One region of the Bacillus silvicola genome, then DNA from elsewhere that is predicted to be linked to it. Evidence: riboswitches for the same ligand, from Rfam matches in the RefSeq annotation. Region 1 holds a riboswitch; each other region holds the start of a gene.
The links. A riboswitch is a leader RNA that binds a small molecule or an ion and turns the genes downstream of it on or off. The one in region 1 is predicted to bind S-adenosylmethionine.
Positions count from the first base shown of each region.

Region 2: linked by a shared signal. The riboswitch ahead of ACP6L7_RS26090 (cyclase family protein) and the one ahead of ACP6L7_RS27430 (MetQ/NlpA family ABC transporter substrate-binding protein) in region 1 are both predicted to bind S-adenosylmethionine.
Region 3: linked by a shared signal. The riboswitch ahead of mmuP (S-methylmethionine permease) and the one ahead of ACP6L7_RS27430 (MetQ/NlpA family ABC transporter substrate-binding protein) in region 1 are both predicted to bind S-adenosylmethionine.
Region 4: linked by a shared signal. The riboswitch ahead of ACP6L7_RS05045 (Na+/H+ antiporter NhaC family protein) and the one ahead of ACP6L7_RS27430 (MetQ/NlpA family ABC transporter substrate-binding protein) in region 1 are both predicted to bind S-adenosylmethionine.

Region 1 covers NZ_JBNGVC010000013.1:1,035,530-1,043,006, forward strand. The annotation lists gene ACP6L7_RS27420 (FAD-binding oxidoreductase) at 1-1,181, opposite strand, end outside; gene ACP6L7_RS27425 (NAD(P)-dependent alcohol dehydrogenase) at 1,382-2,290, shown strand; SAM riboswitch class I at 2,371-2,484, shown strand; gene ACP6L7_RS27430 (MetQ/NlpA family ABC transporter substrate-binding protein) at 2,570-3,382, shown strand; gene ACP6L7_RS27435 (methionine ABC transporter ATP-binding protein) at 3,395-4,435, shown strand; gene ACP6L7_RS27440 (methionine ABC transporter permease) at 4,410-5,078, shown strand; gene ACP6L7_RS27445 (SDR family oxidoreductase) at 5,127-5,930, opposite strand; gene ACP6L7_RS27450 (RNA polymerase sigma factor) at 6,295-6,786, shown strand; gene ACP6L7_RS27455 (sigma factor regulator N-terminal domain-containing protein) at 6,786-7,477, shown strand, end outside.
Region 2 covers NZ_JBNGVC010000013.1:782,890-790,366, reverse strand. The annotation lists gene ACP6L7_RS26120 (NAD(P)/FAD-dependent oxidoreductase) at 1-684, shown strand, start outside; gene ACP6L7_RS26115 (hypothetical protein) at 1,010-1,378, opposite strand; gene ACP6L7_RS26110 (helix-turn-helix domain-containing protein) at 1,562-1,801, shown strand; partial or broken gene ACP6L7_RS26105 (S-adenosylmethionine decarboxylase related protein) at 2,155-2,634, shown strand; gene ACP6L7_RS26100 (ATP-binding protein) at 2,779-4,005, shown strand; gene ACP6L7_RS26095 (hypothetical protein) at 4,235-4,618, shown strand; gene ACP6L7_RS26090 (cyclase family protein) at 4,643-5,275, opposite strand; SAM riboswitch class I at 5,361-5,473, opposite strand; gene ACP6L7_RS26085 (PRK06851 family protein) at 5,623-6,732, shown strand; gene ACP6L7_RS26080 (nucleotidyltransferase domain-containing protein) at 6,844-7,477, shown strand, end outside.
Region 3 covers NZ_JBNGVC010000017.1:19,708-27,184, forward strand. The annotation lists gene ACP6L7_RS31585 (response regulator transcription factor) at 1-312, opposite strand, end outside; gene tnpB (IS200/IS605 family element RNA-guided endonuclease TnpB) at 782-1,903, shown strand; gene mmuM (homocysteine S-methyltransferase) at 2,456-3,433, opposite strand; gene mmuP (S-methylmethionine permease) at 3,408-4,817, opposite strand; SAM riboswitch class I at 4,901-5,008, opposite strand; partial or broken gene ACP6L7_RS31605 (IS4 family transposase) at 5,353-6,789, shown strand; gene ACP6L7_RS31610 (DUF4097 family beta strand repeat-containing protein) at 7,289-7,477, opposite strand, start outside.
Region 4 covers NZ_JBNGVC010000001.1:957,422-964,898, forward strand. The annotation lists gene ACP6L7_RS05035 (PspA/IM30 family protein) at 1-463, opposite strand, end outside; gene ACP6L7_RS05040 (lmo0954 family membrane protein) at 509-865, opposite strand; gene ACP6L7_RS05045 (Na+/H+ antiporter NhaC family protein) at 1,095-2,411, opposite strand; SAM riboswitch class I at 2,507-2,612, opposite strand; gene ACP6L7_RS05050 (ribonuclease FAU-1 family protein) at 2,733-3,251, opposite strand; gene gltP (glutamate/aspartate:proton symporter GltP) at 3,320-4,594, opposite strand; gene ACP6L7_RS05060 (murein hydrolase activator EnvC family protein) at 5,093-6,355, shown strand; gene ACP6L7_RS05065 (hypothetical protein) at 6,456-6,620, shown strand; gene ACP6L7_RS05070 (sodium-dependent transporter) at 6,653-7,477, opposite strand, start outside.

The DNA of each region.
Region 1 (7,477 bases):
TCATCTTTCGCATAAGATAGCACCGCATTCTCATTCTTTTCTACATAGCGGATTGTAATGTTAAGAAGATTTAATTCCTCTTCATTTAAAACACTTCGTAAATCATCTATATACTCTGCAAAACTATCTATTGGTACAAAGTACTCTTGTAAAACTTCGGTCAAGTTCGGATTATCATATTCCATAAAAGCACTATCAGATCTCATTACATTATTTCGAGTTTCATACTTACCATCTGTACGTTCAAAATAACTTCTTTGTATATCCCAAAATGCATTCTTTCCCCAATCACTATAACGCGATAATCCAAGCAAAAACTTCGGTGCGGCTATAATATTTTCTTCCTTTAATTCGCTGTATTCTCCCAGCTTCTGCTGATCTTCTGCCAATACATAATCCGTCACATACATTTCTTTCAAGAACGACTTTGGTGCAACAGAAATACGCGCTAAATGCATACGTATATTCTCAGCCTTCTTCACCTTCTCCTTAAAATACGAAGAATATTCCTTATAGTCTAGTACCCTCGTATGCGTTTCATATAATTCATCATTAGTTAACTTTAGCGTCACATCTAAAATTACACCAAACAATCCGTATCCCCCAATTACATACGGAAGCAAGTCCACATTTTCTTCTCTACTTACATTACGTACCGTACCATCTGCCATTAACAATCTGAACGACTCTACTGTATCAATCAATGCTTCATGACGAATATCACGCCCATGTACATTTACACTTAATGAACCACCAACAGTAAAAATATTTTGAGATTGCATCACTTGAACTGCAAGACCATATGGATTGATTTTCTTTTGAATGTCATTCCATGTGACACCGCTTTGTACCCTAATCCTCTTTTTCTCCGGATCAAACTCTAATATTTCATTATAGCCCTTCATATCAAGCATCGTGCCGTTCGGATAATACGTCTGTCCGCCTTGGCTATGTTGCATACCTGCAATAGAAATCTTCTCTCCAGAAGCATTTGCATCTTGCACTAATTTTTTAAATGAATTTTCATCCTCAGCATTTTCAACACGTTTAATTTTCGTTGGAAGTAACTTTCCTACATCACTCATAATAGGATGATCCAGTTGCTCTTTGTATGTATATATAGATGTCGCGAGCAACACTGTATACGCTACAATAACAACTGCTATCTTTCTTTTTTTCAAATGGCACTCTCCTCGTTTGAAATTCTAATCTCACTAGTACTTCTCTCTATTTTTATTGTACCTACTTTTTTAAAAGGAAAATACTACACTGTAAAAAAGAACTATCCTTCTTTTACTTACTATGAAGTGAAACCATAAGCATGATTTTAAAAAAATTTAAATATGATGTAGAGGAAAATAACTTTATTCAGGAGGTTGCTATGAAAGCAATTATTTGCACAAAATACGGGCCACCTAACGTTCTCAAGCTTCAAGACGTAAAGAAACCTACTCCTAAAAAGAATGAAGTATTAGTTAAGATTCACGCAACAAGTGTAACTACTGGAGATTGTAGAATGCGGAGCTTTTCTAGCCCCCTATTATTTTGGATTCCTATGCGAATTATATTAGGTTTCAGAACACCGAGAAGGCCTATACTCGGTGTAGAATTATCTGGTGAAATTGAAGAAATAGGAACGGATGTAACTCAATTTAAAAAAGGAGACCCAGTCTTTGCATTAACAGGACTGAACGTTGGTGGTTATGCTGAATACACATGTGTGCATGAAAGCGGATTGATAGCATTAAAGCCCCTCAATTTAACATATGAAGAAGCTGCTGTTATTCCTTTTGGTGGCACTTCAGCATTACATTTTTTGAGAAAAGGACACATAAAAAAAGGACAGCAAGTACTTATATATGGCGCTTCCGGATCAGTAGGTACCGCTGCTGTGCAACTTGCTAAATATTTCGGTGCGACTGTTACAGCTGTTTGTAGCAATTCAAATTTTGAGTTAGTACAATCTTTAGGAGCTAATCACGTAATTGATTATACGAAAGAAGATTTTACAAAGCGAGATGAACGCTACGATATTATATTCGATGCAGTTGGAAAAATTAAAAAATCCCATTGCAAGAGTGCATTAACAGCTAACGGTAAATACGTGTCAGTCAACGGAACGATGGCAAAAGTAAGCAAAGAAGATATGCTTCTACTAAAAATGCTAACGGAAGAAGAAAAATTAAAACCAGTTATTGATAAAACTTACCCGCTAGAAGAAATTTCAGAGGCTCATACGTACGTAGAGACCGGACATAAAAAAGGGAATGTTTCCATCACCTTAAAATAAAATATATTCAGAAAATAATATTGACAATTCTTTTTGTAAGATTTACTATTAATACCATATTTAAAAACTACATACACATACTCTTATCAAGAGTGGCGGAGGGACTGGCCCGATGATGCCCGGCAACCGAGCTTATAACGTATAAGCTAAGGTGCTAATTCCTGCAGAACGATTTTCGTTTTGGAAGATAAGAGAGGAACCTATTTCGTCTATTCGGCACCTCTCTTATTTTTGAGAGGTGCTTTTTATTTTGGAACGTATATTAAGGGGGAATTATAGATGAAAAAGGTATTATTAAGTATTGTAAGTGGAGCTGTATTATTGTTAGGTGCATGTGGTGCTAATTCTGATAAAGAGGTAAAAGCATTAGATGAGAAAAAGATTACCGTTGGTGTAACAGGTGGACCGCATGAACAAATTTTTGAAAAGGTGAAGGAAGTTGCAGCAAAAGATGGTCTCGAAATTGATGTAAAGGTATTTAATGATTATGTAGCGCCAAACGTATCTTTAGATGAAAAAAGCCTCGATGTAAATAGCTATCAAACTAAATCTTATTTAGATGTATTTAAAGCCGAACGCAACATGAAATTAACTGAAGTATTTTCAACAGTAACATTCCCTATGGGCGTATATTCTAAAAGTTTAAAAGATGTAAAAGAATTAAAAGAGGGTGACGCAATTGCTGTACCAAACGATCCAACAAATGAACTTCGAGCTTTAAAACTATTTGAAAAAGCAGGGATTTTAAAAGTCGATCCAAAAGCTACAGAAAAGGCAACTGCAAAAGATGTAATTGAAAATCCAAAAAAATTAAAGATTGTTGAATTAGAGGCATCTCAATTACCAACGCAGCTAAGTGAAGTGAAAGCCGCTGCAATTAATACAAACTTTGCATTAGGTGCAAAATTAAGCCCAGCGAAAGATTCTATTTTCCGCGAAGGAAAGGATTCACCATATGTGAATTGGGTCGTTGTTCGTACTGAAAATAAAGATGATGCAGTTGTAAATAAATTGAAGAAAGCTTATCAATCTAAAGAAGTAAAAGATTTCATTGAGAAAAAATTTGATGGTTCTGTTTTACCGTCTTGGTAGGAGCTGACTATAATGATTGAATTAAAAAACGTCTCCAAAGTATTTACAACAAAAAAAGGGAATGTTGAGGCCCTTAAATCAACTTCCCTTAAAGTAAAAAAGGGCGAGGTATTTGGAATCATTGGATATAGCGGCGCTGGTAAAAGTACATTAATTCGCTGTGTAAATTTATTAGAAAAACCAACGACAGGAAATATCATTATAAACGAACAAGATTTAACAACCTTATCGACAAAAGAACTCGCAAAAGCGAGACAAAAGATCGGCATGATTTTTCAAGGATTCAATTTACTTAAAACCGTTACCGTTTATGAAAACATCGCACTACCCTTACGTCTATCTGGTCTTCCCAAAAATGAAATTGAAAAAAGGGTAGAAAAGTATTTACGCATTGTTGATCTCTTTAATAAAAAAGACGCCTATCCAAGTGAATTATCTGGTGGCCAAAAACAACGTGTAGCGATCGCTCGTGCACTATCTCATGAGCCTGAAGTTTTATTAAGTGATGAAGCAACGAGCGCATTAGATCCGGAAACGACCGATTCTATTCTTGATTTGTTATTAAAAATCAATGAAGAAATTGGAATCACGATTTTACTAATTACACACGAAATGAATGTCATCCAGCGTATTTGTGACCACGTTGCCGTTATGGAACATGGGGCGGTAGTCGAAAGTGGAACCGTAAAAGATATTTTTACAAACCCACAACATGTAACAACGAAGAAATTTGTAAATAGCGCATTTGCAGCTAAAATTCCAGAAGAGGTACAGAAAGAGCTACAAAGCACTGGAGAAATCGTAACACTTTCATTTATAGGAACCGCTTCAGGAGAACCAGCGTTAGCTGTCGCTACAAAACGTTTTCAGGTATATCCTAATATTTTATCAGGCAATATTACGCAGTTAAAACATGAGGCATATGGGAAACTGGTCGTTCATATGCAAGGTGACAAAAATGAAGTAAACCGTGCTTTATCATTTTTACAAGAACAAGGAATTATCGTAGAAGGAGGTAGAACAGATTATGGGAAACAAGCCCTTTTTGGATGAGTGGGGTAACGTAATATGGGAAGCAACAATTCAAACATTTCAAATGACATCTATTTCATTACTTATCTCTATCCTTATTGCATTACCACTTGGTGTCACACTTGTTTTAACGAGACCTGGTGGACAGCGAGAAAATAAAATTATCTATCCTATTCTTAATACAGTTATTAATGTCATTCGCTCTCTTCCATTTATCATTCTATTATTCTTTATTTTACCTTTCACAAAGTTTCTAATGGGAACATCAATTGGCGTACAAGGTGTTATCGTACCACTTGTCGTATTTACAGCCCCTTATATTGCACGTTTAATGGAAACTGCTTTATTAGAAGTGGATCGTGGTGTCATTGAAGCATATCAAGCAATGGGAGTCTCTACTATAAAAATCATTTGGCACGTTATGGTTAAAGAAGCCCGTCCGTCTCTCGTACTTGGATTAACAATCGCAACAATTGGCTTAATCGGTGCAACAGCAATGGCTGGACTTGTAGGTGCTGGAGGCCTCGGTGATTTAGCATATCGATTCGGACATTTACGCTACGAACCTGAAGTGATGTATGCAACAGTCTTTATTTTAATCATTCTCGTTCAAGGATTACAGTCATTAGGGAATGGTATAGCGCGAAGATTGAAGAAAGATTAAAAAGAAGGTATCTCACTGAAATGAGATACCTTCTTTTTAATTATAAAATTATCTCTTAAATCCACCTTCTGAATGAATAACTTGTCCTGTAATCCACTCCGCTTCTTCACTTACTAAAAACTTAATAAGCCTCGCTGCATCTTTCGGTTCACCAATTCTGCCGAAAGGAAACATCGGTTTTAATCCTCTTTTTATCTCTTCTGTCATCCATCCCGTATCAGTTGGCCCTGGATTAATTGCATTAACAGTTATACCTAAATGGGCTACCTCTGCTGACAAAGTACTAGTGAGAGCATCAATAGCTCCCTTCGTTGTTGCATAGGCTAACTCGCCAGCCATAGGTCCTTTAAACTGTCCCGAAGTAATATTAACGATTCTACCACCTGATTTCTTATTAAATCCACGTGCAAACTCACTACTTAACAATGTAGTGCCGCGAACATTTACCATGTAATGTTTATCCAAATCTTCAGCAGTCAAATTGGAGAAATCATTATTCGTAGAATACGCTGCATTGTTAATTAATATATGAGGGTACCCTAGTTGTTCAGTAACTTTATTTATAAGCTGATTTGATGCATCATTCCGAGTTAAATCTAACTCCATACTTGATACTTTCACACCGTTTTGTAACAGCTCTTCTTTTAATTGTATTTGTTCATTTTGATCAACGCCCCAAGGCATCTCTTTATCGTAATTCGTCCAGTACGTAAAAAATATATCGTATCCTGCTTCAGCTAATTCTTTACAAATAGCTGCTCCAATACCATCTAGACGACTAACTCCTGTAACAACAGCTACTTTATTTTTTAATTGATTCACACTATACTCCTCCAAGTTTAAAGGACGCATATTTTATATAAGAGATATAAATTTCCCCACATAGGCATCTATCCTTACAAAAGGGATGTACAAGCTAAATATGCAGTCCTTGAATGATTTACAGATAGCTAAATAACCCCTCGCTTATGAGAGAAAAATTCATCTATCTAATTTCTAATCATTACAAGTTCATCCACATATTGAGTCTTTGTCCCCTCTCCATATATCTCCAAATTTTATTTTAACATTAAAGATTTAATATTTCAAAAAACGAAATAATTACTCCTATTCATGAAGTATCATGTACTATAAACCGTAGTTAATAACTAATTTGAATTTAAGTGTATACATTTACCATTACCTATTCGTTGTATAAGTGTAAGGAGGAAAAATGATGGGAAAAGAAAAAATATTGACCTCCTATCTTATCAATTTAGGAGAGGAAGTGTTCAAGCTATTACTAGCGAAAGGAGCTATAAAAGAAGATGCAGAAGACATCATCCAAAATACTTTCTATAAAGTATACACATTGCTAGATGATCTAACCGAGAGTAACATACGTCCATGGTTTTTCAGAGTCGCACTAAACGAATACATTGACTTAAAGAGAAAAAAAGAACAGCAAAACATTTATTTAACTGAAGAGATTTATTCAAAACTACAATATACAGACCAAGAATTAGACGCTGTTTTAAATAAAGATGAGATTTTCTATCTATTAAAAGATATAAAATTAGAATATAAAGAGGCCTTCTTTTTAAAGTACTATTACAACTTTTCATATGAAGAAATCGCTCTAATATTAGATATTCAAGTGAACAGTGTCAAACAAAAATTACATCGCGCACGTAAAACAATTCATTCTACAGTAGGAGGAAAAACTTAATGGACACTTCTTTAAAAGATGCGTTAAAAAAAGCGAAACGTAAGCAATTACTCAAAACCATTATTACTTCTATTATCGTCGTAATAATACTTATCCCTATAATTTATAAGATCGGTAATTTCTTCGCGGCGAAAAGTTCTACGAAACTTCACGAACATCTCTTTTTACATAATGCAATTGCAGAACCGAATGTGCAAATTGATTCTCAAGTAACGAGTAACTCATCCATGTTTGGCGGCAATATTATATCAAATCGTTCTAAAAATATTAATGGTTATGTAGTCCCATGGAACACATTAACAAGTTCCTATGGTTGGCTCCGTACCAATATCGATTCCAATGAATTAACACCTGGTTTTTATTGGTCCGATACAGAGTTCTACGAGTACGATAAACAAACAAAGAAAAAGTTTGCAACATTTTATAATCCCGCTATTAAGGAATATTTTGATGGTGTCCAAAATGAATTAGGGGAAGTTTCACAAATGAACAACTATGTTGCCGAAGTTGCTATCTCTTTCAATCAGCCCTACACACTACAAGAAATTAAAGAAAAAATTCCAGACAACTTAAACATTGTATGGTTATATATGACCTCACCAATTGGAGACGAAAGCAAGGGACCTGCTGGTATGCCCGTTTACGGATTTAATCCAGACAAGTCCCCTGAAGAAGCGTATAAAGAGTTCGT
Region 2 (7,477 bases), 250 kb from region 1:
TTGAATCCACAAAAGTTGTCAATTGAAGGTGCGGAGAGATTCGAAGTCTCGAATTTAAATTATACAGTTAAATCGTTAAAACGTTTCAAAGATAAAACGGTAATTATTTCAGGTGGAGGGAACTCTGCAATTGATTGGGCGAATGAATTAGAACCAATCGCGAAAAAAGTTTATTTAACATATAGAAAAGAAGAATTATCTGGTCACGAGGCACAAGTCAAACAACTTATGAATAGTTCAGCAGAATGTTTCTTTAATACATCGATTACAAAATTAATTGCTGGTGATAACCATGAAACGATTGAATATGTAGAATTAACAAATCATGAAACGGGAGAGGTTTCTCAGTTATCTATCGATGAAGTTATTATTAATCATGGATATGAACGTGACATTACATTATTGGAAAATAGTGAGCTAGATGTCGCAATTGTAGATAATTACTTTATTGCAGGGAATGCAAATAGTGAATCCTCGGTAGACGGATTATATGCTGCTGGAGATATTTTAAAGCATGACGGAAAATTACATTTAATTGCAGGGGCATTCCAAGATGCTGGAAATGCTGTGAATAAAGCGAAACAATTTATTCAACCAGATGCAAGTGAGTATGGTATGGTTTCTTCTCATAATGAGGTATTTAAGAAGAGAAATCGAGAATTGATTAAGCAGATGATGAAATAATAAGGTGAACTTTAATCAGCGGGGGATCCATCCCCCCACTGATTATTAGCCATCATCAATCGGGCTTTTACGGGCAGCCCGACTCCCACCTAACTCCCTCGCATTCGCTGGATTTTGAGATGGGAGTCTTACTGCCCACAAATAGCGGGATAAAGGAACAAGTATACCCCCATTCACTTCTCTATTCGTATGGACGAGAGAGGTAAATGGGGGTTTTCCTGTTTATTATATCTGCAATCATTATCATGACACCGGTTTCATTAGTTCATGTGACATGAACGTTTTATTTGTAATCTCTCTAGAAAACAATGAATCTAGGTTTGGTTTATGCTGTCCCTTTTGCCTGTTCATTCGGAAATGGCATATTTAGTATAGAAGCAATGTATTGTTTTCCATGTTTTCGAGCTAGTGATTCTAATATTTGGCGAACGCGTTTTGTAAGATGGCCTTGTTTTTTTATAGCTTCACAATATGCATCATAGAAAACGTATTTCGCCCAAAGGAAATCATCTTGTTGGAATAAGAAATGATTTTTGTACCATTCGCCAATTGTATGATAGCAATTGCTTTCATGTACTGCTGCACTTTGTGAAAGAATACGATCGGATAAAGACTTAGATAGATGAGAAATTGTGTTCTCTGTTTCAACTCGTAATGTTTTTTCTAACATTGTAATGATGTGACGAGTAGCCATATGTTAACTCTCCTTTGTGTAAATGGGTAATACCATTCTATATTTTTAAAAAATACTTACTATATTATTATACAATATATGGAATGCATCTACCTGCTTTTTAATTTGTATTTACAAAATCTTTTTTATTTGTTTACAAAAATAAAGTAAGATACAGTATATATATGAAAAAACTATAAAGGAATGAACACATTGTATATAACGATAGAAGAGGCTGCGGAATATTTGAATTTACCCAAATCGTATGTTGAAGATTTAATTCAGCAAAAGAAAGTTCGTGCACTGTTTGATGGAGAGCAATATTTATTAAACAAGGAACAGTTTAATACACATTTAGAACAAATGGAGAAATATAAGCAATTAGTGGAAGAAATATTAAATGAGCCAATTCCGGAAGATATGGATGTTAAAGACGAAGATTAAATTTATGAAAATCCCCCGTATTAAGATATGCAGAAATGTATCTTAATACGGGGGATTTTTGTATGAAGATATGAAAAAATCACCCAAAATCCTAGAGTTAATTTAAGGGAAAGAAGATTTTATAGGGATTCGTACTATTAGTTAAAAGCATATTTTTTCATAGCGGGGACAAACATAGCGAACATAACCTGTACAGATACATGTACTATCAGTGCAAAAGCTTATAAATTAATGGAAGGGGTTTTCTCGTGAGTTTATTTCATTGTGATTTTTTGCAAGATTTAATTGGATCTTATGTAAGAGTAAACAGAGGTGGACCAGAATCTCAAAAAGGGACAATAGTATCAGTATATTATGAGGAAGTTTTAATTTTAGGGAAAAACTTCAACATGGAAGTTGGTTTTCTTTATCGAATTAATGAGTATACAACAGATTTAATTAGACAGAACTTAGATAATGTAGAAGATTTATGGAACTGGAATCGTAAAGTATTCAATCCAGCGGAAGAAGAGATTGCAGGAGAAGGTCTAGTCGGTGTGTTACTCGTTTATGAAAATAACGAGACATACATGTATAATGTAATGAATAGTAGCCAAGTTTTTCAAAAATATAAAACAAATGCGACATACTTCCAAGTAGGGTGTGGAATTTATGCAGGCTTGTGTAGTTTATTGTTAGATACTTTTGGACAAGGCGCCTATTATGTTGAAGAATTATTATTAAATACTGAAAGTAAGTATGGGGAATATTTAAATTTATATATGAAGGATATTGTAGTAGGACATAATAATTTTACAGATGGATTGCTACACGATAGGGTAAGGTGGATATAAATTGTGATTGAAAAGGAAGGAGCTGTATCTCCTTCCTTTTAGTATTAGAAGGTTATATATTGCTCTGAAAGCAATTTCATACGTATAATTTAAGGGGATAACATGTGAAATGTCATTTTTGTATTGATCAAGAGGAGTTTTTATATGAACAAATACAAGAGCTTGATTTATGAAGAAAGAGAAGCTTTAAAAGTATTTATATTATTATTCTATATTATATTCTTTTTATATGACGCTATATATTATTTTGTATATCCTGCTATGAACATTAATGGAACAGCGGTAGGTTGGCCAAAAGGCAGCCTTGGGATAGGCGTATATATATTTGTAATAGCATTATTTCCTATTTCAATATATCTTCAAAAAAGAGGCTATGTATATTCTATAAAATATTTATTTTTATTTGGGTACATGTTCATTAATCTTATTAATAATTTAATGATTTATTTGCGAACGGATAGAGCTTTTGAACATGGTAGTATGGTAGAAATGTTATTAATTTTATTTGCACCAGTTTTCGTGAACAGAAAATATTTTTATTTAGTTTCCTTTAGTGTAATTGGAAAGTATGTACTTTTTACATTGATATTACAAGATTTAAAAGTTGTGATTCCGCTTGTCTTATGTATATTCTATTTCATTATTTCACATTCTTTGTTAAAACGATTTCAATCTTATGTAAGAACAGTGTTTGAAATGATGAACAATATGAAAGAGACGGAAAATTTAGCTGTAATTGGGACAATGTCTACAACAATTGCGCATGAAATCCGAAATCCATTAACGGCTTTGAAAGGGTTTACGCAAATGCAAAAAGAAAGAAACCCTGAAGATATGATTAGCTATGAAATAATGCTACAAGAGATTGAGAGAATCAACGGTTTTGTTAGCGAATTGATGTTATTAGGAAAACCGAAACCAACAAATTATGAATGGTGTAACATACGGGAAATCCTTTTATATGTTGTGCAGTTAATGGAAAGTTATGCGAGTCAATATAAGGTGAAAGTTTATTTGCAAGGAGATGGAAATTTACCCGTTATAAACGGTGATGATAAACAATTAAAACAAGTGTTGTTAAATATTATTAAAAACGGAATAGAATCAATGCCCGAAGGTGGGGACATTCATATTCGGGCATATGAAAAAACTAAGGGGTATTTGTGTATTTCTGTCGAGGATCAAGGTTTAGGGATAGAGAAGGAGAAGCTAGAGAAGATTGGAAAGGCTTTTTACACAACAAAGGAGAATGGTACAGGACTTGGTTTAATGATTACATATAAAATTATTAAAGAACATCAAGGGAGTATCACCGTTCAAAGTAGTATGGGTGTGGGAACGAAGGTGGAAATTTATTTACCGACAGTGTAGAGAAACAGAAGAAAGTATTTTTCAGAAAAGTGTTCTTGTTGTGTAAATATAAACATTTTATAAAATGTTTCAAGAAGGGTTTTTTTTATAAAATACTTCGTTTATAATGGAGGAAAATATCGACATGAGATTGGTTGCTCATGTAGCGGTTCGGTAGTGTTATGAAAAGAAAAGAAGGGGTGCACGCGCATCCTTTTTTCTATGCGGATATTATGAAAGAGGTGGTATGATGGAATTAACATTAAATTCGACTGTATGTTTACACACGATTCAATTTCGAAAAGAGAAATTGAATTATATTGTAAAAGATACAATTACAGGAGAAACATATGAAATGCCGCCACTTTGGATTGATGCACTAGCAATGATGCGTGACGGTTTTTTATTGGGAGAAATTGAGGAGAAATTAAAAGAAGAGTATCCGACCGAAGAAGTAAATATGGTAGCATTTACGAGGCAATTGTTAGAGCTAGAGCTGGTCGAAATGGTGGATGGAGAAGAGATAGCTTGTACAAAGAAGAAAGATAAAGATTATTTAGCTTGGTTACGCCCAAGAGTGGAACAATTCTTTTTAAACTTAAATAAAAAATATAAAAGCAAAGGTCAAAAATGATCTTTGCTTTTTTTGTAGGCGTGTTTAAAAAATAACAGCGAATGCTCTTGCGAAAGCACCGTCACTATCTTTAATTTTTAAAGGTGCTGCTGAGAAAAAGAAACGTTTCGCTTTAATAGCATCTAGATTTGTTAAGTTTTCAATTAAGTAAATGTTATTCCCTAGTAATATGTGGTGAATCGGTGATGTTTCTGTCGTTACCTCATCAGGAGAAATAAAATCTAAACCGACTGATTTTACTTTTAATTGAACCAGTTCTTCAGCTAATTCTTCGGAAAGATAAAACGCTTCTTTCTCATAAGCTGCTGTATTCCACTTATTAGATAGATTGGAATGGAAAATGACAATATCATCTTCTTTTATATCGGTATTATGCAATACTTCCTTAGGTAACTTTCTCTCTTGGATATGAGTTACATCGATAAGAACGGCCTCACCTACAAATTGTTTTAGGGGTAATTGATCAATGGTGGTTGCACCTGAAATGAAATGCGCAGGGGCATCGCAATGTGTACCTACATGAACGACAGAATGAAAATCTGTAACTTGATAGCCCGTCTCTTCAACGTTTGTAATTGCTTCTAGTTGGATTTTTGGTGTTCCAGGAAATTGAGACATATTGTTTTCAAATGTTTGTGATAGGTCGATTACTTTCATTTTAAATACCTCCAATATATGTTTTAAAATATAAAAAACTCATCTTTCATAATCAAGAAAGATGAGTTTTGCACACAATGGTTAAGTTTTATCTTTCAAAATGCATTGCATTTTGCAGGAATTAGCACCTATTCAGTTTGTATAAACTGAGGTTGCTGGGCTTCAAAGGGCCGGTCCCTCTGCCTCTCTTGATAAAGATATATTCAGTTTTAATATTTCGATTTTTTTAATAATTAAATTGTAATTCATTTCCTTTTTTAGTGCAATACAAAATAGGTATTCACCCAAATAAGGTGGCTCGCATATTGTAGCTTATGTAAATAGAATGCTGCGAAGGAGTGAGTGCAGTGACAGGTAATGTATTGAATTATTATGCTGGTGGAAATACAGCTAGGGGATTTCATAATTTATACGAAGAGAATTTAAAAGGGCTAGACAGGTTGTTTATTTTAAAGGGTGGTCCAGGAACTGGGAAATCTTCTTTAATAAAGGCAATAGGTCGTGAATGGGTTGAAAAGGGATATGATATTGAACTTTTACATTGTTCTTCTGATAATAAGTCAGTTGATGGAGTGATTATCCCAAAATTAAAAGTAGGAATTGTTGATGGAACATCACCGCATGTTATTGAGCCTAAAATGCCAGGGGTTGTGGAAGAGTATATTAATTTAGGAGTTGCTTGGGACTCAGATAAATTAAGAAAGCAGAAGTTAGAAATTGAACGATTTGTATCAGAAGCGAGCAAGGCTTTCCAATCTGCTTACGGATGTTTTCAAGAGGCATTAGTTATACACGATGAGTGGGAGAAAATATATATTAATAATATTGATTTTAACAAAGCAAATGGACTAACAGATCAATTGATTCAGAAATTATTTACAGATAAAAAGGGGAAACAATCGATTGTGAAACATCGGTTTTTAGGAGCTGCTACACCGAAAGGAGCAGTTGATTTCGTTCCTAATTTAACAGAAGGATTACCACATCGTTATTTTATAAAAGGACGCCCTGGCTCTGGAAAATCAACAATGCTCAAAAAGTTAGCGCAGGCAGCAGAAGAAAAAGGGTTTGAAGTTGAAGTATATCATTGCGGATTTGATCCGAATAGTCTTGATATGGTTATTGTAAGAGAATTAGGATTTGCAATTTTTGATAGTACCGCACCACATGAATATTTTCCAAGTCGCGTGGGTGATGAGATTATAGATATGTACGCTCTTATTGTTACACCGGGGACGGATGAAAAATATGCTAAAGAAATTCGTGACGTTTCCATTCAATATAAGGCAAAAATGAATGAGGCGATGTCTTTCTTGGCAAAAGCGAAATCAGTTCGTGATAAATTAGAACGAATTTATATTGCTGCTATGGATTTTTCAAAAGTGGATGCATATAAAGAGGAAATTCAAAAAGAGTTTGAACGAATTACCGCTACTGTAATTGAAAAGAGAAAGTAGGATTTATTGAACTGTCAGAAAATTTCTGACAGTTATTTTAGTATGTAGTAAAATTGGTAATATATTTGTCGAATTTCCAAGGAAATAATCAAAAAATGGGGATGGTATGAAATGAGAGGGAAAATTGAATTAGAGCTAGAAAGAATTGAGCAAGAGAATGATGTGAAAATTTTATTTGCAGTGGAATCAGGGAGTCGTGCTTGGGGATTTCCATCGAAAGATAGTGATTATGATGTTAGGTTTGTTTATATACATCCAGTAGAATGGTATTTATCAATTCATGATAAACGAGATGTAATTGAATATCCGATTAGTGATGATTTAGATATAAGTGGCTGGGATATTAAAAAGGCATTGCAACTATTCGCGAAGTCAAATCCAGCTTTACTTGAGTGGATTCGATCACCAATTTTTTATTCGAAAAACTCTAATTTTCCAGAGCAGCTTCAGCAAATGAGTGAAAAGAATTTTGATCCAAAGGCAACGATATATCATTACTTACATATGGCTTCAAAAAATTATCGTGAATTTTTGCAAGGCGAGAATGTAAAGTTGAAAAAGTACTTTTATGTATTACGTCCTATTTTAGCTTGTCAATGGCTAGAAGAGAAAGGGACATTACCTCCAGTAGAATTTGACCGATTAATTACAGAACTATCTATAGAACGTAGTGTATTGAATGAGATTGAGAAATTGTTAGTAAAGAAAAAAGCAGGTACGGAATTAGATGTTGGATTGAAAATTC
Region 3 (7,477 bases), on a different contig from region 1:
ATAAAAAGGTTTCGTAATGTAGTCATCACCACCATTTTCTAAAGCCATAACTTGATCCATTTCTCCACTCCTTGCAGAAAGAAATATAATTGGACAAGTAGAAATAGCTCGTATTTGGCGGCACCAATAATAGCCGTCAAAATTAGGCAGATTTACATCTAATAGCACTAAATCTGGTTTAATCTTTTGAAATGTAGCTAAGATATTTTCAAAATCCTCTATCATAACACTTTGATATCCGTATTTTTTAATATGAGTTCCCAGTAATTCAGCGATTTTTGTATCATCTTCTACAATCATGATTGTATTCATATTGTACTCTCCTCTAATTTAAGTGTGATTTTTAAAGTTTGTTTGGCTTTTTATATTTAATTTTTAAGTTAATTTATTTAAAAGAAATAATATCTTACATACGCCCTAAAATGCAATTAATATCAAATAAAGCTTACATCTGTTGTTTTTTAATAATAAAAATTTTAAGAGTAAATGGGTTGGGCTTTTTCAAAATATAGATAAGTTTTATTAATAAAATGAATTGATATTAGTAAGGGTATTTGAATAGGTAATAACTCAATATATCCATTAATATTTTTTATCATTTTAGCCAAGAAGACTCCTTCCTCAAGGAACGCTTAGTGAGTAGGTGGGAGATGAATTGGCTTCGGACAAGGGATGGCAGGAATCCATCTTAATTGTTCTACATACATAAACTGTTACTTCACTACCTATCGAATGTACGTTTGTTGTACAATAGAAACATACCGAAATGGAGGTGAAATGAATGATGACTAATAAAGCATATAAATTTCGTATCTATCCAAATAAAGTACAAGCAACCCTAATCAATAAAACGATTGGCTGTTCTCGTTTTGTATTCAATCATTTCCTATCTCTATGGGATAATGCATACAAAGAAACAGGGAAAGGTTTGACATATGGTAAATGCTCTTCCAAACTCCCTGCCATGAAGAAAGAGTTTGTTTGGCTAAAAGAAGTGGATAGTATCGCGATTCAGTCGTCTGTTCGCAACCTTGCGGATGCTTATACACGCCTTTTTAAAAAACAAAACAATGCCCCGCGTTTCAAATCTAAGAAGAACAACGTACAATCTTATACCACAAAACAAACAAATGAAAACATTGCCGTTGTAGGAAGCAAAATAAAATTGCCAAAATTAGGTCTTGTTCGATTTGCCAAAAGTCGTGAAGTAACAGGACGTATTTTAAATGCTACAGTTAGACGGAACCCTTCTGGCAGATACTGTGTGTCATTATTAGTTGAAACAGAAGTGCAAGAACTTCCGAAAACAAACTCTTACATTGGAATGGATGTGGGACTAAAAGATTTCGCCATTTTGTCAGATGGAACTACCTATAAAAATCCGAAGTTTTTTCGATCATTAGAAGAGAAGTTGGCAAAAGCACAGCGTGTTCTTTCTAGAAGAATGAAAGGATCTTCTCGTTGGAATAAACAACGAGTAAAAGTAGCTAGAATTCATGAATACATGACGAATGCTAGAAAAGATTACTTGGACAAAATCTCGACTGAAATCATCAAAAACCACGATGTTATCGGTATAGAGGATTTGCAAGTATCAAATATGTTAAAGAATCATAAGTTAGCAAAAGCAATTAGTGAGGTATCATGGTCTCAGTTTCGAACTATGTTGGAATACAAAGCAAAATGGTACGGCAAACAAGTCATTGTTGTATCGAAAACATTTGCTTCAAGCCAATTATGTTCTTGTTGTGGATATCAAAACAAAGACGTTAAAAATCTAAACCTACGTAAATGGGACTGCCCTTCTTGTCGTACACACCATGATAGGGATATTAACGCAAGTATCAATCTAAAGAATGAAGCGATAAGGCTTCTAACCGCAAGGACTGTGGAGATAGCCTAATAAATTAGAGTTCGATAGAACTCTTTACTTAGGAATCCCCCTCTTCTAAACGAAGTGAAAGTGGGGGTAGTTCAAGCGATTGAATATAATGTCACACATTTTATAAGGTAAAAAGGAAAGGATAGATGAACAGGAGAGTATACCTGTTTACATCTATCCTTTTTTACAACAATATGACCACATTTACTACTACAACAAGGATTTTTACCACAACAAATTTTCATATAGTTATTGAACTATTTTTTGAATAGCTAAATTAACCTCTTCGTTAACTTTAATTACGAATAAATAGTCCCCTTCACCTTCAATTGGATCAACTACATCTTCATTAAAAGATTCAGCATGTTGTCTACCATATCTATTAAACTAGCGGTTTTTATTTTCCCTGATTCCTTTCCATACCTAAGGTACCCAAAAGTCCACTGGATTCCCGAGGCTACCATCCACATTTGTGTCTCTGAAAAGACATTTTGTGCCAATAGACGTAACTGTAGATTCCTGAACAAGCAAAATCATGAAAATACACACAAAGATAGATTATCATCCATTACATTACTGTTTTGCTTCGTTCGAATAGAAAAACTCGGAAGAACGCCACTTGTTCGATATCTCCTCAATGTGATAAGGTGTCGTTCTGCAGCATCCACCTATTAAACGTGCACCTGCTTGGTACCATTCTTCGGATTGAATATCCAACCCGTTACATTGTTCATGACCATGCCATGTTTTTGATTCTGGATTATAAGTTTCACCCGAGTTCGGATAAACAATAATCGGTTTTTTGGTGTTTGCCCTCAACTCTTGGATTGCACCAGTCACAACGGTTACTGGCGCACAATTGATGCCTATCGCTACAATTTGTTCACTTTTCTCAAAAACTCGTGCACACTCCACGAGTTTCATACCTTCACTAATCTCTTTCTCATTTTTTAGCGAAAAGGAAAGCCAAGCATATGTTTCTGGAAACTCACGCAATAATGTATCTAATACTCTTGCTTCTTGCAGGGAAGGGATCGTTTCAAATGCCAATAGATCTGCACCTGCTTCGATTAACGCTGACATTCTCGAACGGTGAAAGTCTGCTAATGTTTTATCTGTCACACCATAGTTGCCTACATACTCTGAACCATCTGCAAGGTAAGCCCCGTACGGCCCAACTGATGCAACAACCAATGGTTTAGGCCTATTCGTTTGCGTGTTTTCCTTCCAAAAATCATCTCTTGCCCTTCTTGCAAGTAACACCGTTTTCTTAATTAATTCCAAAGCTTCCTGTTCTTGTATTCCACGCGCGGAAAAACCACTAATAGTAGCTTGATAGCTTGCTGTTATGGCACAGTCCGCTCCAGCACGAAAATAGTCCGAATGAACCTGATAAATTAGTTCCGGATTTTCTAGTAACACACGTGCCGACCAAAGGGGATCGTCCAAATTACATCCATGCGCCTCCAATTCTGTAGCTAATGCTCCGTCAAGAAGCATAATGGAATGTTGGGATAAAATAGCATCAATTGGGTTGATTTTGTTCGACATAATCTACGCCCCTCTTTTTTAGATTTTTTGTTAGATAATAACTTCCATAGCAAAACAAAATAAACGGTATGCCGCAATATAAGGCAATTCTCTGTGTTGGATCGAATGCAATTCCAATACACGATGCCAGACAAAGGATAAAAGAAGCAATTGGTACTAATGGATATAGTGGTGTGCGATAAATCAAGTCCTTTTCAGAATTTCCTTCTTTCAAAAATTGTCTGCGAAATAGGAACTGGGAAGCACTAATACTCATCCAAACTACAACTACTGCTAGACCGGAAATGGAAACAAGTACGATATAGATAGTATCTGGTGCCACAATACTTGAGAGCAAAGCCAAAGCTCCACCCACCATGCTGAAAATGACGGCGTTGATTGGAACACCTTGCTTCGTCATTTTTCCAAAAATCGGGGATATCGTATTCTTATTAGCAAGCGACCAAAGCATTCTAGAAGAGGCATAAAGGCCTGAGTTTGCCGCAGATAAAATGGCTGTTAAGATAACGAAATTCATTATGTCAGCTGAATATGGCACCCCAATTCGTTCTAGAACTGCAACAAAAGGGCTCTCTAATACCCCTGCATCGGAAATAGGCAATAACGCAGATAAAACAACAATCGTTCCTACAAAAAAGATGATCAATCTCCACAGAGTAGTTCGAATGGCCTTCGGTATCATTTTTTCAGGGTTCGCTGTTTCTCCAGCTGCAATGCCTATTAATTCTGTTCCCGAAAAAGCAAAATTAACCGCAAGCATGGTCATTATAATGGCCGTAGCACCATGAGGAAATAAACCTCCACTTGTAAAATTAGAAAAGAATGGTGCTGCTTTTGAATGAGTCATCGGAAGAAACCCTAGCATTGCCGCTACTCCTAAAACAATAAAAATCACAATAGCTATAACCTTTATCGATGAAAACCAAAATTCGGATTCGGCGAAAAATTTAACAGTCAGGACATTTAATACAAAGATCAAAATGGCAAAAAGAGCACTCCATACCCAAACATCAATCGATGGAAACCATCGCTTCATAAGTAATCCTGCGGCTGTAAATTCAGAACCTAAAGCAACAGTCCAAGTTAACCAATACAACCAGGCTACTGTATACCCTGTACCCGGTCCAATGTATTTAACTGCATAACTATGAAATGCGCCCGTTTCAGGCATATGTACGGAAAGCTCTCCTAAACATAGCATAACTAGATAAACCACTAGCGCACCAATCAGATAGGATAGAATTGTTCCAAACGGGCCAGCTTGTTGAATAGTGTAACCCGGGCTTAAGAATAAGCCAGTTCCAATCACCCCACCAAGTGATAGCATGACTAAATGACGTGCTTGCATTTTCCTTTGAAATTCTTGCCCATTTTTGTTCTCCATTTCTACTCTCCTTTAGTTACTATCCAGAAAAAACAAAAACGCACTCTAAAAAAGAGGGCGCTACTGACAAATAAAAACGGAAGCTCTCATCTATCAGGATTATCACCCGCTGGAATTAGCACAGTGTCTACTTAAGCAGACCTGTTGCTGAGGTTTCATAAGGCCAGTCCCTCCACCTCTCTGGATAAGAAATATTTTTTTATAACCTTATCAATCCATTCAATAACTGTCAAGATAATTCTGTTTTTTTGAAATTTTACCTATTATAGAAATACAAAAAAATAGAGTATTACCATAACTGCAACCCACTCCTTCTTGGGTATTATTTAAAAATCGAACATACAAAACCTCATTTATTTATGATAGGGTTCACAAGCACTTCCTCAAAATTTGATGCACTTCTAAATATCTTCTTACTTCTTTGCCTATGGGGTCACCATACATAACCATCAACTCAGGAAATTTTAATACCCTCAAATATCAAAAAACGTTATCCTTTCTAAACAAGCTAAATGAGAAAGGATGATGTTTTCTTATGAATCTCTCGATTCAAGATGAATTACTACCATTTGCAGAAGAACTACAACGATATGTTACACCTGTATTCTTAGAAGAACTTGCAAAAGAAATAGGATTTATAAAGCGAAAACGTAAGCTTTCTGGATCAGACTTATCTGCTATTTGCATTTGGATTAGTCAACGGGTGGCAAGTGATTCCTTGGTTCGATTATGTAGTAGGCTTCATGCAGCGACAGGCACTTTACTTAGCCCTGAGGGCTTAAATAAACGTTTAAATGCTACAGCAGTTTTGTTTTTAAAACATATTTTTTCTTTACTGTTACAACAAAAAATATGTGAACAAACTCAAATTTTTAATCAACTTTTTTCCTATTTTGGACGAATTCGTATCCTAGACGCTACTGTATTTCAAGTACCAAATACTTTAGAGAATGTATATCCAGGCTCTGGAGGATGCGCTCAAACAGCTGGAATTAAAATTCAATTGGAATATGATTTGCATAGTGGGCAATTTCTTAATTTTCAAGTTGGACCAGGGAAAAATAATAATTAAACATTTGGTACAGAATGTTTAGATACCTTAAGACCAGGAGATTTATGTATACGTGATTTAGGCTATTTTTCATTGGAAGACTTAGATCAAATGGACCAACGAGGTACATACTATATTTCTCGTTTAAAATTAAACACAAATATATATGTGGAAAATCCAAACCCAGAATACTTTAAAAATGGTGCTATTAAGAAACAATCAGAATACATACAAATCAATGCGAAACAGATTTTGAAACAGTTACAATCCGGGGAAACATTTGAACTAAAAAATGCTTATATTGGAGATAAACAACAACTGTTTGCACGTGTTATTTTTAATCGATTAACAGAAAAGCAACTTCAAAAACGACGAGAAAAGATAGCAGAGAAAGAAAAATCACAAAATAGAACATACTCAGAGAAAAGTAAAATGATAGCGGGATTAAACGTATATGTGACAAATACACCTTGGGAATGGGTTCCGATGGAACAAATACATGAGTTGTATACGTTGCGTTGGCAAATAGAGATTGTTTTTAAAACATGGAAATCACTCTTCAAAATAGACCAGTATCGTCTTGTAAAACAGGAGAGATTAGAGTTCCAGCTATATGGAAAGCTAATCGCTATTTTCCTGTGCTCCTCTACGATGTTTAAAATGCGCCAACTTCTTTTACAAAAAAAGAAACAAGAATTAAGTGAATATAAAGCAATTGAAATGATTAAAGATCATTTACACATTTTATATCGAACCATACAGCAAAACACCCAAGAAATAACAAAGATTCTAATCCGCCTGTTCCACTTACTCCAGAAGAATGGCCGGAAATCTCATCGATACGAGAAGAAAACAGTCTTTGATATTTTAGGTGTTGTCTATGGGCATAATGGTTTGAGAAAACAAAAGAAAGCTGCATAATTTTTAAAAACGATACCTATCTAGGTTTATTTGGTATGCTCGTTTTTAAGGACACAAAATATTTTAAGAGTTTTTTCGTTTATACGAACGAAAGTTCATTGTGTTTCCACTCTTAAGTTGATGGGCATGTATGGTGACCCCACATCCATCAACTTAAGAAAAACAAATGCCCCAGAACGAAAAAATCACTTCTCTAAGGCTAGTGATTTATAAGAATTTAGCTCATCATTTCGTTTTATGTAACTACGAATTTCTTACCTTGCTGGCAATAGGGTACCGCCAGCATTTTGGAAAAAAACACGCTAAGCAAAAAATACAATGAGCTGCCCATATGGACAGCTCATTTACATAATTATCGTTATTGGTAGCAAGATTAAGGGGGAACTCTACACTCACAAGGGAAGCTCCTTTTTTCGCTCTATGGACCTATGCATTTTTAAATGACTGCTTAACTGAAAAAGCCAATTCCAATGGAATCAGCTTTTTTCTCGCTTTGTTGCTATTTTATTATCTCGATTTTCCCATTATTTGAATTTAGTTTAACTAAATTTTCACCTTTACCAATAACAACATTTCCTTTATATTTATTGAGAATATCGATTCCCCCATTATTACTATGAACATCAAAGGTTGTATTGGTTGGCTCCTTATCTGTTTTAATCATAATCTTCGCATTGCGACTTTTCAA
Region 4 (7,477 bases), on a different contig from region 1:
GGCGGTTTGCATGCGCCATATTTTCACGTGCCATTAATTCCATACGCTTTGCGTTCATTTCTTTTAATTTATTTTTCATTTCTGAAAGACGACGCTCTAACTCATCAATTTGCTCTACAACACCAGCATACATTTCTTCTAAGCGAGTTACTTGCCCTTCATAATACGCTACTTCTTCTAATGCACGTTCATGCAATTGTAATTCGCCTGCTTCTTGTGCGATGATAGCTTGCTTTGATCTTTTATTAACGAAATAACGTGCTTGCTCAAGTTCACGAGCGAAGTTAGATTTTAATGTTTTATGACGCTGAATTAACTTCTCAATTTTTGTTATTTCACGCTCACTATCGCGTAAATATTGGTTTAACATAGCAATTGGATTTTTTCTTTCTTTCTCATCTAACACGTTATGAAAATCAGCTAAAATTGCATCGCGTACACGTCCGAATAAAGATTGTTTCATTATAAATCTTCCTCTCTTCTACTTTATAATTTGATTTATTTTATATTAGTTTTTCATTAACTTGTTCCACTCATCTTCAAAGTTGCTATATGGTTTAGAACTTTCTGGAGCAGAATCAACAACTACATTTTTTTCTTTCTTCCACTCACGGTATCCGTAGTATAAGACTACTAATGCTGCGATACCGATTAATGCTGGGGAATGAGAAAGTGCAATGGACAAACCGATTAAACCAACAATACCCCAAGCTAACTTCCCAAAGAATGATTTAGCTCGCACAAATGATTTATAGCTCCAGTACACAACTCCTGCTCCAATGGCGAATCCTACAATACCAGCAAGACTACCAAGAGCAATTAAAGCCAAAATACCGGCTGCGATAAACGCTAGAAATTGTTTCATCTTGTGCTTGCCTCCCTTCGATTTGATACTCTTATCTTAACTATTTTTTCTTTTTTCCATAACGAGCTTAAGAACCGTTTTGAACTCAGACTTAAGACTGAGTTCAATTCAGCCTTTTGTAAAAACATAAGGTAGGATAGGATAATTCCCTCTTTTATCACGCATAAAAAGCCGTACAGAGAATATTCTCTGTACGGCTTCTGTTACTACGAATAACATCCATATTTAATTATGCTGTTTTATGATACTTTTTCTTTTCCGCCACTTTAGAAAACCTCGGGAAACCAATTAATATAGAAATAATTCCACATACTCCAACCAAAATTGGATAAAATGCGTATGGTAACAATTCAATTGGAGATAACGCGGCAAACCCTGCCGCAGTTAACATTTGAGCACCATACGGAATTAATCCTTGCACACAACATGAGAAAAGATCTAATACACTCGCTGATTTACGTGGATCAATTTCATATTGATCCGCAATGTTCTTCGCAAGAGGACCAGTAAAAATAATTGAAATCGTATTATTCGCTGTACACATATTCGTCATACTCACTAAACCAGCAATACCGAACTCTGCTCCTTTTTTCGAACGAATGTTACGTGTTAAAAGATTCATTAAATATTGAATACCACCATTATATTGGATCAGTTCAACCATACCACCGATTAATATAGCAAGTAATACTAACTCCATCATACCGCCCATTCCAGTCGTTACACTTTTAAAGAAACTTTCTAACGTGTAACTTCCATCTATAAGACCGATAGCACCAGATAATACAGTTCCACCAGTTAACACAATAAGTACATTCCAACCAAGTAACGCTGTAATAAGTACTCCTGCATATGGTAAAATCTTTATCCAGTCAAAACTATGTGCTTTAACTTGTGTATCACTTCCTAAAGTAATTATTACTAATAGAACAATTGTAATAATAGCCGCTGGTAATACAATTAAAAAATTTGTTTTAAACTTATCTTTCATTTCTGTTCCTTGTGAACGAACAGCTGCGATTGTTGTATCTGAAATAAATGATAAATTATCACCAAACATCGCTCCGCCAACAACAGTAGCCATCGCAAGTGCAATTGAGATATCAGTTTGCCCACTAATACCTACAGCAATTGGTGCTAACGCTGCAATTGTTCCCATTGAAGTTCCCATCGCTAATGAAATAAATGCCCCGATAATAAAAATTCCAGCTACGATAAATCCTTGCGGCAAAATAGATAACGCTAAGTTAACTGTAGAATCAACTCCGCCCATTCCTTTAGCTGTTTCAGAAAAAGCACCTGCAAGAACAAAAATTAATACCATAATCATAATATCCGGATTTCCTGCACCTTTAGCGAATCGCTCCACTTTCACATTAAAGCTTTCTTTGTGATTCATCGCTAAAGCGACTCCTACAGCAATTGAGATTGCTATAAGTATCGGCAATTTATAGAAATCACCTGTAATAATTCCAGAACCAATAAATAGCGCCAAAAATATACCAAGTGGTAATAAAGCTAAACCATTTCCTCTCGTTTCTTTCAAAGTACCATCTCTCCCTAGTTTCAACCTTTTTTCTAATGAATAACAAAAGACCTCTTCCAACGAGAAGAGGTCTTATACATCTATAAGAAACGCTCTTCTCATCTTTCAAGCACATGCTTGCTGGATTTGGCACAGCACTCTAAAATCGAGTCCGCTGCCGAGGCATCGTAGGGCCAGTCCCTCCGCCTCTCTTTATAAGAAGGTTTCATATTTATTTTTTAATAATAATTTCTTCCCTAACTTTACTCGCTTACAAAACAAAAGTCAATTATTTTTTGTATAGATTTTTTTGGTAATTATACAAAAATTTGAATACAACAATCATTTTAACTTTTTGATTTCTTCTTCCAATATTGAAATCCAATAAAATTCACTCTTTTTTATTGTAGCTATGATACATTTCGTAGTGTACCAAGCTAACTCATACTCTTCTTTTGTAACATCGCCACTTTTATAAGCATTCTCTAGCTCATCTTCATCCAATACATACATTTTACCATTCGGTAATAACACTACATCTAAATATAAATCATCAAAATAAGGTAAACCACGATCGTCTACTTTAAATTCTTTCGTCACATCGATATAATATTGCACTAATTTTTTTTGATCGTCTAACATAGCTGTAATTGCAAAGTTTTTCCCGTTTATAAAATATTGAATCCATGTATACCCATCACCTGCAATGCAAAGTTCTTTACTATTGTACTCTTTATAACTAGGCTCTCTCACCTTTTTTATGTCTAGTATTCCTAACATTCCCTCTTCTACTTGCTTAACCCTATAATCCTTCTCTATTAGTCGCTTCCACGAAGAACCGTCACCATATTTACGTTTCATTACGTCCGCTCCTCTTCTATATATAGAAAAGCCCCCACATATTATGTGAGAGCTTGTTCATATTATAATTAAGCTGCTTGACCCTTTTCAGATATCTCTTTTAAATAGGCTTGTCCTTTTTCAGCGTCATATTGACCTTCCCACTTAGACATAACTACAGCCGCTAAAGAGTTACCTACAACGTTAACTGCTGTACGAGCCATATCAAGAATACGGTCAATACCTGCAATAAACGCTAAACCTTCAGCTGGAATACCTACTGTACCCAGTGTTGCTAATAATACAACGAATGATACGCCCGGTACACCTGCGATACCTTTTGATGTAACCATTAATACAAGTAATAACGTAATTTGTTGTGTAATGGATAATTCAATACCGTACATTTGCGCTAAGAAAATTGCCGCAATCGCTTGATATAAAGTTGATCCATCTAAGTTAAATGAATAACCTGTTGGAATAACGAAAGATGTAATTGCTTTCGGACAACCGAACTTTTCCATTTTCTCCATAATTTTCGGTAAAACCGTTTCTGAACTTGCTGTAGAATACGCTAAGATCAGCTCGTCTTTTAAAATCTTAAAGAATTGGAAAATATTTATTCCAAAGATTTTCGCTGTAAGTCCTAATACGACTACAACGAAGAATATCATTGCCCCATATACTACAATGAGTAATTTCCCTAATGGAATTAATGAAGCTAATCCGAATGTAGAAACTGTAACACCAATTAATGCAAATACACCAAATGGTGCAAACTTCATAACTTGGTTCGTTACATAAAACATTGCATCTGCTACACCTTGGAAAAATTGTAGAACTGGTTTGCCACGCTCACCAACTGCTGCTACACCTAAACCAAATAATACTGAGAAGAAGATAATAGCCAGCATATCACCTTCAGCTAATGATTTCATAATGTTCGTCGGAACAATATTTACAAACGTATCCGCGAACGAATGACTTTGTACTTGCTCTGTCGTATGTGTATATTTAGAAATATCTGTTTTTGTTAACTTATCCATATCAACGCCTTTTCCAGGTTGGAAAATGTTTGCTATTAATAGACCAACAGCAATTGCAATCGTTGTAATAATTTCAAAGTAAATAATTGTTTTTCCGCCTAGTCGGCCTAACTTCTTAACATCGCCAACACCAGCAACCCCAACAACAATACTTGCTACAACAATCGGTACAACAATCATCTTAATTAATCGGATGAAAATATCACCAATTGGTTGTAAGTACTTCACCACTTCTGGATTGCCAAAGAAAATCGCCCCAACTGCAATACCAAGCGCAAGACCAATTAATATTTGCCATGCAAGTCCTATTCTTTTCATACTTGTTGTAACCCCCTCGATGTGTCACTCTATCTATCCCTCATTCTATCTATATCTATAAAACTAAGAAATTAAGAGTATTACATATTATTCGACAATTCACTACATTTTGTCCCTGTTAAAAATCATAAATCAAAAATTAAAATCTGACAACAAAATAAGTTTGCACGAATGCAAATAATTTTCTTGACAAAAACAAACCCCATGTCAGAAAACCTCACATGAAATCGATTCCTCACTAGTGATTGATAGGTTTTTAAAATACTGTTTCATTATGGAAAACTCCATCATTTCCCATGATTTTAAAAAGAAATATAGAAATTGATATCTTTTTCTATACATTCAAGAATTTTAACTTTATGACAAACACTACGAAAAGATACTAAATTCCGACAAAACTTAGCAAAATTATAAAATTTTCTTTACATTATGATTACAACGATAGACACTCTTCTTCTCATGATATATAACATTCATAGGGAAAGGAGCCAGACAACAATGAAAAAGAAATTTGCAGCGATTAGTGTTTTAGCAGCAGGAACGATTTTTGCTTCCCCGTTACTTTCACCCGTGTACGCTGAAACAAATCAAGATAAATTAACTGACATTCAATCCGAATTAGAAGGCAAACAAAATGACTTACAAAATAAATCAGCTGAGAAAGAACAAATAGAAAAAGAAATCCAAGAATTACAAAAGAAAATCGACGAATTAACTACTTCTATTAATAAAAACGAAGCTGAATTGAACGATACAAAAAAAGAAATTAGCAACACACAGCAAGTTATTACCGAAAAAAAGAAACATATAGAGCAATTACAAACGAATATAGATACACGACAGGAAGTTATTAAACAAAGACTACAATCTATGCAAGAAAAGCCTCGTACGAGTATCATTACAGAAGTAATAACAAGTTCTGCAAATATTGCCGATCTTGTTGATAATATGTATTCTGTAAGTTTAATTTTAAATAACGATACAGATATTGTGAAAAAGCAAACAAGTGATCAAAATGCTGTGACGACAGAAAAAGAGGCTGTTGAGAAAAAAGAGCAACAACTGAAAGAATCTGAGCAAAAATTAGAACAAAAACAGCAAGAATTGCAAAGTAACCAACAACAGCAACAAGCTCTTATTAACGATCTACATACGAAAGTAGCAAAAGTAGATTCAGAGATTGAAGGGTTAGAAGAATCAAAAGGCATTTTAGAAAACCAGCGTCAAGCTGTTCAAAAAGCAATTGAAGAAGAAAAACGTGCGGAAGAAGCACGTAAAGCTGAAGAGGCACATAAGGCTGAAGAAGCACGCAAACAAGCTGCTACACCTGCTCAGGCTGCTCCAGTACCACACGATACGAATATAGGTGGATTTATTAAACCAGCAGCCGGATCGAAAACTTCTGGGTTTGGCACACGTTCTTTAGATAACCATAAAGGAATTGACATCGCAGCTTCGGGAACGATTCCAATTATTGCCGCTGCAGATGGCGTCGTTATCCGTTCAGAATTATCATCTAGTTACGGAAACGTTGTATACTTATCTCACCGTATAAACGGAAAAACATATACAACTGTATATGCACATATGAGTAGCCGTTCTGTATCTAATGGACAGACCGTAAAACAAGGTGATCAACTTGGATTTATGGGGAATACTGGACAATCCTACGGACAACATTTACACTTTGAACTTCACCTAGGAGAATGGAATGTCGGTAAGACAAACGCAGTTGATCCATCTCCTTATATCGGATTATAAAAAACTCGGTGCATACCGAGTTTTTTTACTATCATTTCACACTTTGTAGGCATTTCACATAGACTACAACTAAATGCCTATATTTTGCGAGGTGATAAATATGAATACACAATTACAACAAGAAATAGAAGAAGCAAGAGAAACATACATTGGCCGGCTATTTACATTCGGTGGCTCAGCGTTATTTTTAATTGGTTCTTTTATCGCTGTTGTCACAGCTTATAAAGCATATAATCGCTTATTAAATACACCTACAACACAATAAAAAGACGGAGAATCCACATCTCCGTCTTTTTATTATGCAAACATTTTAAATACGCCTATCGCATTTAAAAATACGATAATTACAGTTACCGGAATAACATACCTAAGCAAGAAGAACCAAATATTAAACAATGTTTTCCCTTTCGTTTCCGTAACTTCTAATTCTTTCATTAATAGCTCTTTACTCATTTTATTTGGTACAAATAGCGAAATGGCTAGTACTCCGAGTGGCAGTAATACATTACTTACCGAAAAATCGACGAAATCAAAGAATGTCTTACCAAATATTTTCACATCACTCATAATTCCAAACGATAACGCTGATGGAATTCCAACTGCAAAAATAAGAATACCAATTAATAACGAAGCTGATGGACGCTTCTTCTCATTATCTTTCGCAACAGATGCTACTACAATTTCAAGCATTGAAATCGCAGATGTTAAAGTCGCAAAGAAGAATAAAACTAAAAACATAATGAAGAAAAATTGCCCAAATGGAATTTTTGCAAAGACAGCAGGAAGAACGATAAACAGTAACCCTGGTCCTTCTGTCGGTTTAACTCCTAATGCGAAAATCGCTGGGAAAATCGCTAACCCTGCAAGTACTGTAATAAATACCGTTAAACTTACAATAGATGTCGCTGATTTAGCTAAATGCTCTTCTTTCTTTAAATACGAACTATACGTTACCATTACCGAGGCACCTACCGTTAGTGAGAAGAAAGATTGCCCCATCGCATATAAAATCGTATCTGCTGTAAGCTTTGAAAAATCTGGTTTTAAGAAGAACTCTACCCCAGCCATAGCACCATCAAGTGTTAACGCACGAATAATGATAGCAATAAATAAAATGAATAA